3 regions of the Crossiella sp. CA198 genome follow, and region 3 is predicted to be linked to each of the others. Evidence: riboswitches for the same ligand, from Rfam matches in the RefSeq annotation. Region 3 holds a riboswitch; each other region holds the start of a gene.
What was found. A riboswitch is a leader RNA that binds a small molecule or an ion and turns the genes downstream of it on or off. The one in region 3 is predicted to bind S-adenosylmethionine.

Region 1: linked by a shared signal. The riboswitch ahead of ACTOWY_RS29210 (aminotransferase class V-fold PLP-dependent enzyme) and the one ahead of ACTOWY_RS28020 (methionine ABC transporter ATP-binding protein) in region 3 are both predicted to bind S-adenosylmethionine.
Region 2: linked by a shared signal. The riboswitch ahead of thrC (threonine synthase) and the one ahead of ACTOWY_RS28020 (methionine ABC transporter ATP-binding protein) in region 3 are both predicted to bind S-adenosylmethionine.

What each region holds. Positions count from the first base shown of each region.
Region 1 is NZ_JBQJIM010000018.1:194,084-197,348, forward strand. Features, by position in the region: gene lspA (signal peptidase II) at 1-306, opposite strand, end outside; gene ACTOWY_RS29210 (aminotransferase class V-fold PLP-dependent enzyme) at 352-1,719, opposite strand; SAM riboswitch class IV at 1,755-1,869, opposite strand; gene ACTOWY_RS29215 (hypothetical protein) at 2,082-2,666, shown strand; gene ACTOWY_RS29220 (M23 family metallopeptidase) at 2,725-3,265, opposite strand, start outside.
Region 2 is NZ_JBQJIM010000002.1:285,081-288,345, forward strand. Features, by position in the region: gene holA (DNA polymerase III subunit delta) at 415-1,395, opposite strand; SAM riboswitch class I at 1,508-1,638, shown strand; gene thrC (threonine synthase) at 1,650-2,915, shown strand; gene ACTOWY_RS03960 (DNA internalization-related competence protein ComEC/Rec2) at 3,050-3,265, opposite strand, start outside.
Region 3 is NZ_JBQJIM010000017.1:187,849-191,113, forward strand. Features, by position in the region: gene rsmA (16S rRNA (adenine(1518)-N(6)/adenine(1519)-N(6))-dimethyltransferase RsmA) at 1-726, shown strand, start outside; SAM riboswitch class I at 872-963, shown strand; gene ACTOWY_RS28020 (methionine ABC transporter ATP-binding protein) at 1,177-2,199, shown strand; gene ACTOWY_RS28025 (methionine ABC transporter permease) at 2,196-2,879, shown strand; gene ACTOWY_RS28030 (MetQ/NlpA family ABC transporter substrate-binding protein) at 2,894-3,265, shown strand, end outside.

The DNA of each region.
Region 1 (3,265 bases), on a different contig from region 3:
CAGCACCAGGCCGATGCCCAGCGCCCAGCCGGTGGAGCGCAGCCTCGGCGCGAAGGCCAGGATGGCCAGCACCACCAGCGCGGTGATCATCGTCAGCAGCCAGGTCTGTCCGGGGAACAGCGAGAACGCCGCACCCGGGTTGTGCAGCAGCACCAGGTAGAGCGCACCACCGGCCAGGCGGACCGGCGGCTGCCCGTCGAGCGCGGCGACCGCGAGGTCCTTGGTGCTCAGGTCCGCCGCGAAGACCGCGATCGCCACCAGGGCGAAGGGCACCAGGCGGCGGGGCGGCTTGTCGTCCGTGCTCACCGCCCCATTGTCCCGCACTCCGGGACCAGGGCTTACTCAGCCAGCTCAGCCCGCCACGAAGGGCGGCAGCGGGCGCGGGTCGTTCACCGGCGCCCAGCGCCCGTCCACGATCTCGTACTTCCAGCCCGGCCCGTGCGCGACCAGGTCGCGCAGCGCGTCCAGCACCCGGTCGATGTGCTCGGCGGTGGTGCCCAGCCCCAGGCTGATCCGCACCGCGCGGTCGGTGCCCGACCCGGCCTGGCCGAGCAGTCGCCGGGTGGCGATGTGCGCGCAGAAGGCGCCGTCGCGCACCCCGATGCCGTGTTCGGCCGAGAGCACCGTGGCCACCAGGCCGGGGTCCTGGCCGTCGAGGGTGAAGCTCACCACGCCGACCCGCTCCTGGGCCGCGCCGAAGATGGACAGCTCGCGGAAGCCGGGGAGGGTGTTGAGCCCGGCGCGCAGCCGGGTGAACAGCTCGGTCTCGTGCGCGATCACCGCGTCCCAGCCGTGCTGGGTGATGCTCTGGCAGGCGCTGGCGAAGGCGTGCACGCCCACCACGTTCGGCGAACCGGCCTCGTGCCGCTCGGGCGCGGGCGCCCAGCCGACGCCGAGGTGATCGCCCCAGTCCACCACGTGCTTGGTGGCCCCGCCGCCGACCAGGTACGGCTCGGCCACGTGCAGCCAGTCCGCCCGGCCGACCAGCGCGCCGCTGCCGTAGGGCGCGTAGAGCTTGTGCGCGGAGAGCACCACGTAGTCCACGTCCAGGGCTTGGATGTCCACCGGGCGGTGCGGGGCGAGCTGCGCGGCGTCCAGGGCGATCCGGGCGCCGAAGCGGCGGGCCACCGCGGCCAGTTCACGCACCGGCCACAGCTCGCCGGTGACGTTGGACGCCCCGGTCAGCACGACCAGCCGCGCGCCCTCGGGCGTGCGCCCGAGCGCCTCCTCCAGCGCGCCGATCGCGCCCTGCGGGGTCTCCGGGGTGGCGATCCGGGTGACCCGGGGGCCGCGCCAGGGCAGCAGCGCGGCGTGGTGGTCGGTGTCGAAGGTGACCACGCTGGCGCCCTTGGGCACGCTGCGGGCCAGCAGGTTCAGCGCGTCGGTGCTGTTGCGGGTGAACACCACGACATCGGTGGCGTGCGCCCCGACGAACTTCCGCACCACGTCCCTGGCCTGCTCGTAGACCTTGGTGCACACCTGGGAGGCGAAGCCCGCGCCGCGGTGCACGCTGGCGTAGTAGGGCAGCAGCTCGTCCACGGCGTCGCGGACCGCGGCCAGACACGGCGCGCTGGCCCCGTGGTCGAGGTTGGCGTAGGTCACGCGTTCCCCGGTGACCAGCGGGACCGTGGTGTGCGCGCCGACCACGGCCGGGACGACCGGGGCGGTGGGTGCGGTGACCGCGGGGGTGGTCTGCGCCGGGATGACAGCGAGCGACATACAAGCCTCCAGGATCCGGATCGGACCTGCTGGGAGGCCCGCGCTTGCCCGTCGCACCTCACGACGGACCAGGTCCTCACCCGGAGCACCCCACCGCGGTAGGAGGGTTGCCGACCAGCGAGCCGGGGCTTGTTGCTGGTACTCATGACCTTGGCCTCGAAGCTAGCCGACGACCCGGCGACTTGGGAAGCCCCCATTCCAGATACCGGGAAGCCGCCTGATCCGCCCGGCCCCGCCGAACGGGCAACTGATCGGGCACCGGTTGGGGCGATTCCCCACCACCCACCGAGTTGATATTTCTTCCGGGTCTAGCCTGACTGAACCGGTAACCAGAACCGGAAATTCCACAGCAGGGGGCTGTTATGGAGAAAAGCAACACAAGCAGAATCCGGCACGGCTTTGTTCGATTAGCCGTGGCGACCATGATGATGAGCACCGCGATCCTGGGCGCGGCGGCCGCCGCGCAGGCCGCGCCCGCCGAGCAGCCGATCCCGGCCGAGACCGCGCCGGCGGGGGTCACGGCGAAGCTCGCGGCACCCGGCGGCGTCGCCGCCCCGCTGCTTTGCAGTGGTCACGCGGTTGAACACGGCAACTGGAACAACGCCGATCCGAACGCCACCGGCATCGCCAGGGCCGAGCTGCGGGACTGCCAGTCGGTCACCGTCTGCGAGGGCTCGATCTGCCGCATCGTGCACGACGCGGGCTGGACCATGCGCGTGTTCGGGAAATGCTCACCGACCAACTGCGACTGGGGCTGGAGCAATTCCGAATTCCGCCAGTCCGCCGGCCACATCCACGCTTTCTACGACCACGGCTACGCCAAGCGACATGTCTGGGCGAAGATGTCGCAATACCGCCCTGGCCAGCTGTGGATTGTCTGGCGAACGGATTTCGTCGACCCGAACCGACCGGACTACGAAGTGCAGGAATGGTTCCACCGCGTCTGATCCAGAGTGACGCACAGCACCGGGACGGCCCAGCCACGGGCCGTCCCGGTCACCACGCTCAGACCTGGAACCGCCCCGGCAACGTCACGCTGAACCCGTCGCCGACCCGCTCCGCGCGCCCGGAGTACTGCTGAGCCCCGGCCCGGAACCGCCACGCGCCGAGCACCTTGCCATCCACCGGCACCCCGACCTCGTCCGCGACCCGGGTGCTCACCTCGTCATAGGACAGCCCGCTCCAGTCCGCGCTCACGCTCGGCGCGGCGTTGAGCTGCCACAGCGTGAAGTGCACATGCGCACCCGAGCTGGACCCACCACACGGCAACGCGTTGCCCGTACGCCCCAGCGGCGTCCCGGCCGAGACGGACTGCCCGTCCTGAACCTGGATGCCCTCCAGGTGGTAGTACCCGGTACGCCACCCGTCCGAGTGATCCACGGTCACCCAGTCGCCGCCGGAACAGCGCTGCATCCGCACCGTGCCCGCCGCGGCGGACCGGGCGATGCCATCGTTGGGCGAGAAGTCGATGGCGTTCTTGACCCCGCTCTGCCCGTTGTCCGAGTGCACCCCGGCCGAATAGGTGTGCTGGCCGGTGGCGAACGGC
Region 2 (3,265 bases), on a different contig from region 3:
CGGCCCCCAACAACCCGAACACCCAACCTCAACCCAACCCACCCACAAGTTACCTAGGTATCTCCAGGTCGGCGGCTGGCTAAATCCGGCTCAGCCCGCCCCCACCCCCAGTCGGCCCGCCAGTCGGCAGGCCCCGGCGAGGTTCCTCGGCACGCCGCTGGCCGAGGAACCTCGCCAGCACCACCTCCGGCCGGACCGCGCGATCGGCACGATCCGCGGATCGGCTCAGCCGATCAGGTCCATCAGCCGGTCAGGTCCATCAGCCGTAGCGGCCGCCCGCTCCGCTTAACCGGGTCCGGGCCCAAGCCCGGCCCGGCGCTCGGACCAGGTCCAGCACTCGGGTCGAACTCAAGACCGCGACCACACCGGTGCCAGGTCCGGGAGCCGGAGCCGGATCTTGACCTCACCTCCGGCTCAGCGACCTCGCCGAACCAGGATCAACCTCAGCACCGCTCGTTCCAGTGCGTAACCGCCGTCGGCGGCGACGCCCTTCACATCCGCGTTCAGCCTGGCCACCAGGTTCATGGCCTCGGCGAGTCCCTCGGGTTCCCAGCCTCGGGACTGGGCCAAGGCCTTCTTCACTTTCCACGGTGGCATGCCCAGCTGCCCGGCCAGTGCGAACGGGTCGGCCCGGCCGCCGGCCATCACCCGGGCGATGGTCCGGACCGCGTCTGCCAGGGCGTCCGCGATCAGCACATGCGGCACCCCGGTCTGCAGGGCCCACCGCAATGCCTCCAGCGCCCCGGCCCGGTCACCGGTCACCGCCTTCTCCGCGACCACGAACCCGGTCACCTCGGCCCGGCCGCGGTGGTAGCGGCGCACTGCCTGCTCATCGACCTGGCCGCCGGTGTCGGCCACCAGTTGCGAGGCGGCGGCGGCCAGTTCCCGCAGGTCCGAGCCCACGGTCTCGATCAGCGCGGCCAAGCCTGCCGGGTCGACCCGGCCACCGGCCCGGCGGAACTCCTCCTTGACGAAGGCCTCGCGCTCGCCGCCTTTGCTCAGCTTCCCGCAGGTGGTGACCTTGGCACCGGCCTTGCGCAGTGCGTCCGGCAGTTCCTTGGCGAGCTTGCCCCGGCCGCCGCCGCTGTGCACGACCACCAGCACAACACCCTCGCTGGGCGCCTTGCAGTAGGCGCCGATCGCCTCCGCGATCTCCTTGCCCGCCTCTTGGGCGGCCTCCAGCACGATGACCCGGCCCTCGGCGAACAGGGACGGACTCACCAGTTCGATCAGCTCCGGCGGGGTGAGGTCGGTCACCCGGACCTTGCTCAGCTCGGTCTGCGGATCGGCCAGCCGCGCCGCGTCCAGAGACGCCTTGACGGCCCGCTCGACCAGCAGTTCCTCTTCCCCGATCACCAGATGCAGCGGCTCCGGGGTGACGGCTGGGGCGCTCACGTCGGCAATCCTTTCACGGGGGTCTGACAGCCCTGCGGGCTCCCGCATGCTGGGTTGGCGGTAGCTCTCAGTGGCGACCGTGCCGTACGGTGATTCCCAGACAACTGAATACAGCTCATCCAGAGGGGTAGAGGGATCGGCCCTACGACACCCCGGCAACCGGCACAGGCTCGACGCGTATTCCGCGAGGGAGCAGGTGAACACGGTGCCAAATCCGCCCCGCGACAGCGGGAAAGATGAGGAGAGACCTCGCGATGACGACCATCGAGGCGCCTAACAGCGCCCAGCAGACCCTTGACCTCGGCCCGGCGCGCAGCCTGGTCTGCCGGGAGTGCGGCCACCAGGTCCCACTCGCCGCCGAGTTCGCCTGTTCCGAGTGTTTCGGTCCCCTTGAGGTCGGTTACGACTTCGGGACCGTCCGCCGGGAGGACATCGAGGCCGGCCCGCAGTCGATCTGGCGCTACCGCAACCTGCTTCCCGTGCCGTCCACTGTGGACGCTCACCCGAACACCGACCCCGGCTGCACCAGGCTGGTCCGCGCGGACCGCCTCGCTAAGGCACTGGGCGTCCGCCGGATCTGGGTGAAGGACGACACCGGCAACCCCACCCACTCGTTCAAGGACCGCGTGGTCGCGGTCGCCCTGGCCGCCGCCCGTGAACTGGGCTTCAAGGTCCTGGCCTGCCCCTCCACCGGCAACCTGGCCAACGCCGTCGCCGCGGCCGCGGCCCGTGCCGGCTGGGAGTCGGTCGTGCTGATCCCGTCCTCGCTGGAACGGGCCAAGATCCTCACCACCGCCGTGTACGACGGCGCGCTGATCGCCGTCGACGGCAACTACGACGACGTGAACCGCCTGGCCACCGAGCTGGCCGCGGACCACGAGGACTGGGCGTTCGTCAACGTCAATGTCCGGCCCTACTACGCCGAGGGCTCCAAGACCCTGGGCTATGAGGTCGCCGAACAGCTCGGCTGGCGGCTGCCCAGCCAGATCGTGGTGCCGATCGCCTCCGGCTCCCAGCTCACCAAGGTCGACAAGGGCTTCCGCGAACTGGGCGAACTGGGTCTGGTCGAGCAGACCCCGTACCGCGTCTTCGGCGCCCAGGCCACCGGCTGCTCCCCCGTCGCCGCCGCCTTCAAGGCAGGCCACGACGTGGTGACCCCGGTCAAGCCGGACACCATCGCCCGTTCCCTGGCCATCGGCGCCCCCGCCGACGGCCCGTACGTGCTCGACACCGTCCGCCGTACCAACGGCGCCATCGAGAACGTCTCCGATGAAGAGGTGGTCGAGGGCATCCGGCTGCTCGCCCGCACCGAGGGCATCTTCGCCGAGACCGCGGGCGGCGTGACCGTCGCGACGGCCAAGAAGCTCATCGAGACCGGCCAGCTCGACCCGGACGCCGAAACCGTCCTGCTGATCACCGGCGACGGCCTCAAGACCCTGGACGCGGTGCAGGACCGGATCGGCCCGCGCGCCACCGTTCCCCCGTCGGCCGCCGCGGTCCGCGAGGCCCTCGGCCTCTGATCCCAAGCCCCGCCGTCCGGCGTGTCACCTGGTCTTTCGCGACTTGGGGGGCACGCCGGAGGTGTTTGTGACGGGTGGTAGGGCCGGGAGATGGCGGCGGTGGGGCGCTGAGGGGACGGGCGGGGTTCTGGGCGTCATCGTGGTGTCCGGGATTCTTGCTTGCCGTGGCGGGAGATCACCGGGCCCTCGGGGCTGGGGGCGATGGCCAGGTCGCCGTCCTGGTCGGTGCGGAGGATGTGGGTTCCCTGGGTGCGGAGGGTTTCCAGGATCAGCGGGCTGGGGTGGCCGTAGTCGTTGTCGGCGCCGACGCTGATCAGGGCGATCCGGGGGCGGACGGTGGCCAGGAATCT
Region 3 (3,265 bases):
CTCACCGCCGAGGACGTCGTGCTGGAGGTCGGGCCAGGGCTCGGCTCGCTGACCCTGGCCCTGTTGCCCGCCTGCCGCTCGGTGGTCGCGGTGGAGATCGACCCGGTGCTGGCCGGCCTGCTGCCGACCACCGCGGCCGAACGCGCGCCCGAGCTGGCGGCGAACCTGCGGGTGGTGCTGGCCGACGCGATGCGGGTGCGCGCCGCCGACCTGGGCGAGCCCGCGCCGACCGCGCTGGTGGCCAACCTGCCCTACAACGTGGCCGTGCCGGTGGTGCTGCACCTGCTGGCCGAACTGCCCTCGCTGCGCACCGGCCTGGTCATGGTGCAGGCCGAGGTCGCCGACCGGCTGGCCGCCGGTCCCGGCAGCCGGATCTACGGCGTGCCCAGCGTCAAGGCCGCCTGGTACGCCGGGATGCGCCGGGCCTCGGCGGTGCCGCGCGCGGTGTTCTGGCCGGTGCCCAACGTGGACTCCGCGCTGGTCGCCTTCACTCGCAGGGCCGAGCCGGAGGGCGAGGACAAGGCCGCGGTGTTCGCGGTGATCGAGGCCGCCTTCGCCCAGCGCCGCAAGGGCCTGCGCGCCGCGCTGGCGAACTGGGCCGGGTCCGCCGACCGCGCGGGCCGGGTGCTGGCCGCGGCCGGGATCGAGCCGACCGCCAGGGGCGAGCAGCTCGACATCCACGCCTTCGTCAAGATCGCCAAAACCGAGGCGGAACTCGGGGAATAACCACGCTCGGTGCCGTGTTGACCCCAAGGGGTGCGTTCGTCGCACCTGCTTGTTCGTTACAGCATGTGATCTGGCGAACGAACCACGGCCGAACGGGCGGATCCACTTGCTTTTCTTCGAGTGGGTCCGTTGTACTGTCCGAGTAAATCCATCCCGAGCGGCCGAGAGACCTGGATCTGTGAAGCCGCAGCAACCGCCCAGTCCCTGGGCAGGTGCTACCGCCAGGAGCGATGGAGCAGACATGAAGCTCATGCACGTACTCACGCGCCGACGCGTAGTCGATCACGGCCGTCGCACGGTCACCGGTTGTCGATCCTGACCGGTCTGCCGCCCGTCTGACGGCGCGCTCTCCTCCACCAGAACGCTCTACCCGCTTTCTGCCCGGGATTCATCCGGGCAACAGGTGTGCGCGGGCCGCCGAGCGCGGTTCCGCCCTGCCATGGAGACATCGTGATCACAGTTGAGAACCTGACCAAGGCCTACCGGGGCCGCAGTGGCACGACCGTCGCACTCGACGGCGTCTCGCTCCAGGTCCCCGCTGGAACGGTGTGCGGCGTCGTCGGCGAGAGCGGCGCGGGCAAGTCCACGCTCGCCCGGTGCATCGCATTGCTGGAACAGCCCGACTCGGGCGGCATCCTGGTCGACGGCACCGACCTGGTGACCCTGCGCGGCTCCGCGCTGCGGGCCGCCCGCCGCCAGATCGGCGTGGTGCCGCAGAACGACTCGCTGCTGCGCCAGCGCACCGCGGCAGGCAACATCGCGCTGCCGCTGGAGGCCGCGGGCGCGCCGGTGGAATCCCGGCGCAAGCGGGTGGTCGAACTGCTCGACCTGGTCGGCCTGGCCGACAAGGCCGGAAACTACCCTGACCAGCTCTCCGGCGGGCAGCGCCAGCGGGTCGCGATCGCCCGCGCGCTGGCCGCCAACCCCTCGGTGCTGCTGGCCGACGAGCCCACCTCCGCGCTGGACCCGGACACCACCGCCTCGGTGCTGACCGTGCTGGACCGGGCCCGCGCCGAACTGGGTGTGACCGTGCTGGTGGTCACGCACGACATGAGCGTGGTGCGCCGGATCTGCGATGACGTCGCGGTGCTCGACCGCGGCCAGGTGGTCGAGCACGGCAAGGTCCTCGATCTGGTCACCCAGGCCGGGTCGCGCACCTCCGGCGCGCTGCTGCCGGGCGTGGAGGACATCGTGCGCGCCGGGGACACCGACGCCCGCTTCGACCGGGTGGCCGATGTCGTGCTGGTCGGCTTCGCCGCCGTCGGCGCGCTGCTGCCCGAGGCGGCCAGCCGCTTCGAGGTGGACCTGAACCTGCTGGGCGGCGGGATGACCCGTCTCGCCGACACCCCCGTGGCCCGGTTCCGGGTCGCGTTGACCGGAGCCAACGCCGACGCGGCCTTCGACTGGATCGCCGAGCGCGGCGCCGTCGTCCGCCGCAGGCCGACTGTGCTCGCTGGAGGAGCAGCCGCGTGAAACAGGCAACACCCTGGGCGGAAGTATTCGACAAGCTCGCCCAGGCGGGGGCCGAGACCGGCCTGATGGTCGGACTCGGCACCCTGTTCGCAGTGCTCGGCGGCGTCCCGCTCGGCGTGCTGCTGCACGCCAGCGCACCCGGCGGACTGCGGCCGCAACCGCTGGTCTACCGGGTGCTGGGCTTCATCGTGGACCTGACCAGGTCGCTGCCGTTCATCATCCTGCTGGTCGCGCTCATCCCGCTGACCCGCGCGCTGGTGGGCAGCTACATCGGCAGCGGTCCGGCGACCGTGCCGCTGACCATCGGCGCCATCCCGTTCCTGGCCCGGCTGGTGCAGTCCGCGCTGCGGGAGGTGCCGGTCGGCGTGGTCGAGGCCGCCCTGACCACCGGCGCGAGCAAGCCCAAGATCGTGCGCAGTGTGCTGGTCAAGGAGGCCGGTCCGGCGCTGATCTCGGCCATCGGGGTCACCGCGGTGGCGCTGATCGGCTACTCCGCGATGGCGGGCGCGGTCGGCGGCGGTGGCCTGGGCAACCTGGCCATCACCTACGGGTACCAGCGCTTCGACTCCCGCCTGCTCTACACCTCGGTGGCCGCGCTCGCCGCGCTCACCTTCCTCGTGCAATACCTCTTTGATCTTGTTTCGCGCACGGTCGACCGTCGCCGCCAGATCACCGTCTAGATAGGACCAGTTCCATGCGGGTGCACGCCCTCATCGCGACCGTCGTCACCGCCGCCCTCACCCTGACCGCCTGCGGCGGCGGCGCCGACAACGCCGCCAACCAGGAGGCCACCCTGCGGGTCGCGGTCAGCCCGGTGCCGCACGCCAAGATCCTCAACTGGGTCAAGGACAACCTGGCCGCCAGCAAGAACCTCAAGATCGAGGTGGTGGAGTTCCAGGACTACGTGCTGCCCAACACCTCGCTGGTGGACAAGCAGCTGGAGGCCAACTACTTCCAGCACGTGCCCTACCTCACCGAGTTCCTCAAGGAGCGCGGCGGCGACCTGAAGTTCGTCACCCCGGTGCACATCGAGCCGCTGGCGGTGTTCTCCAAGAAGGTCAAGAAC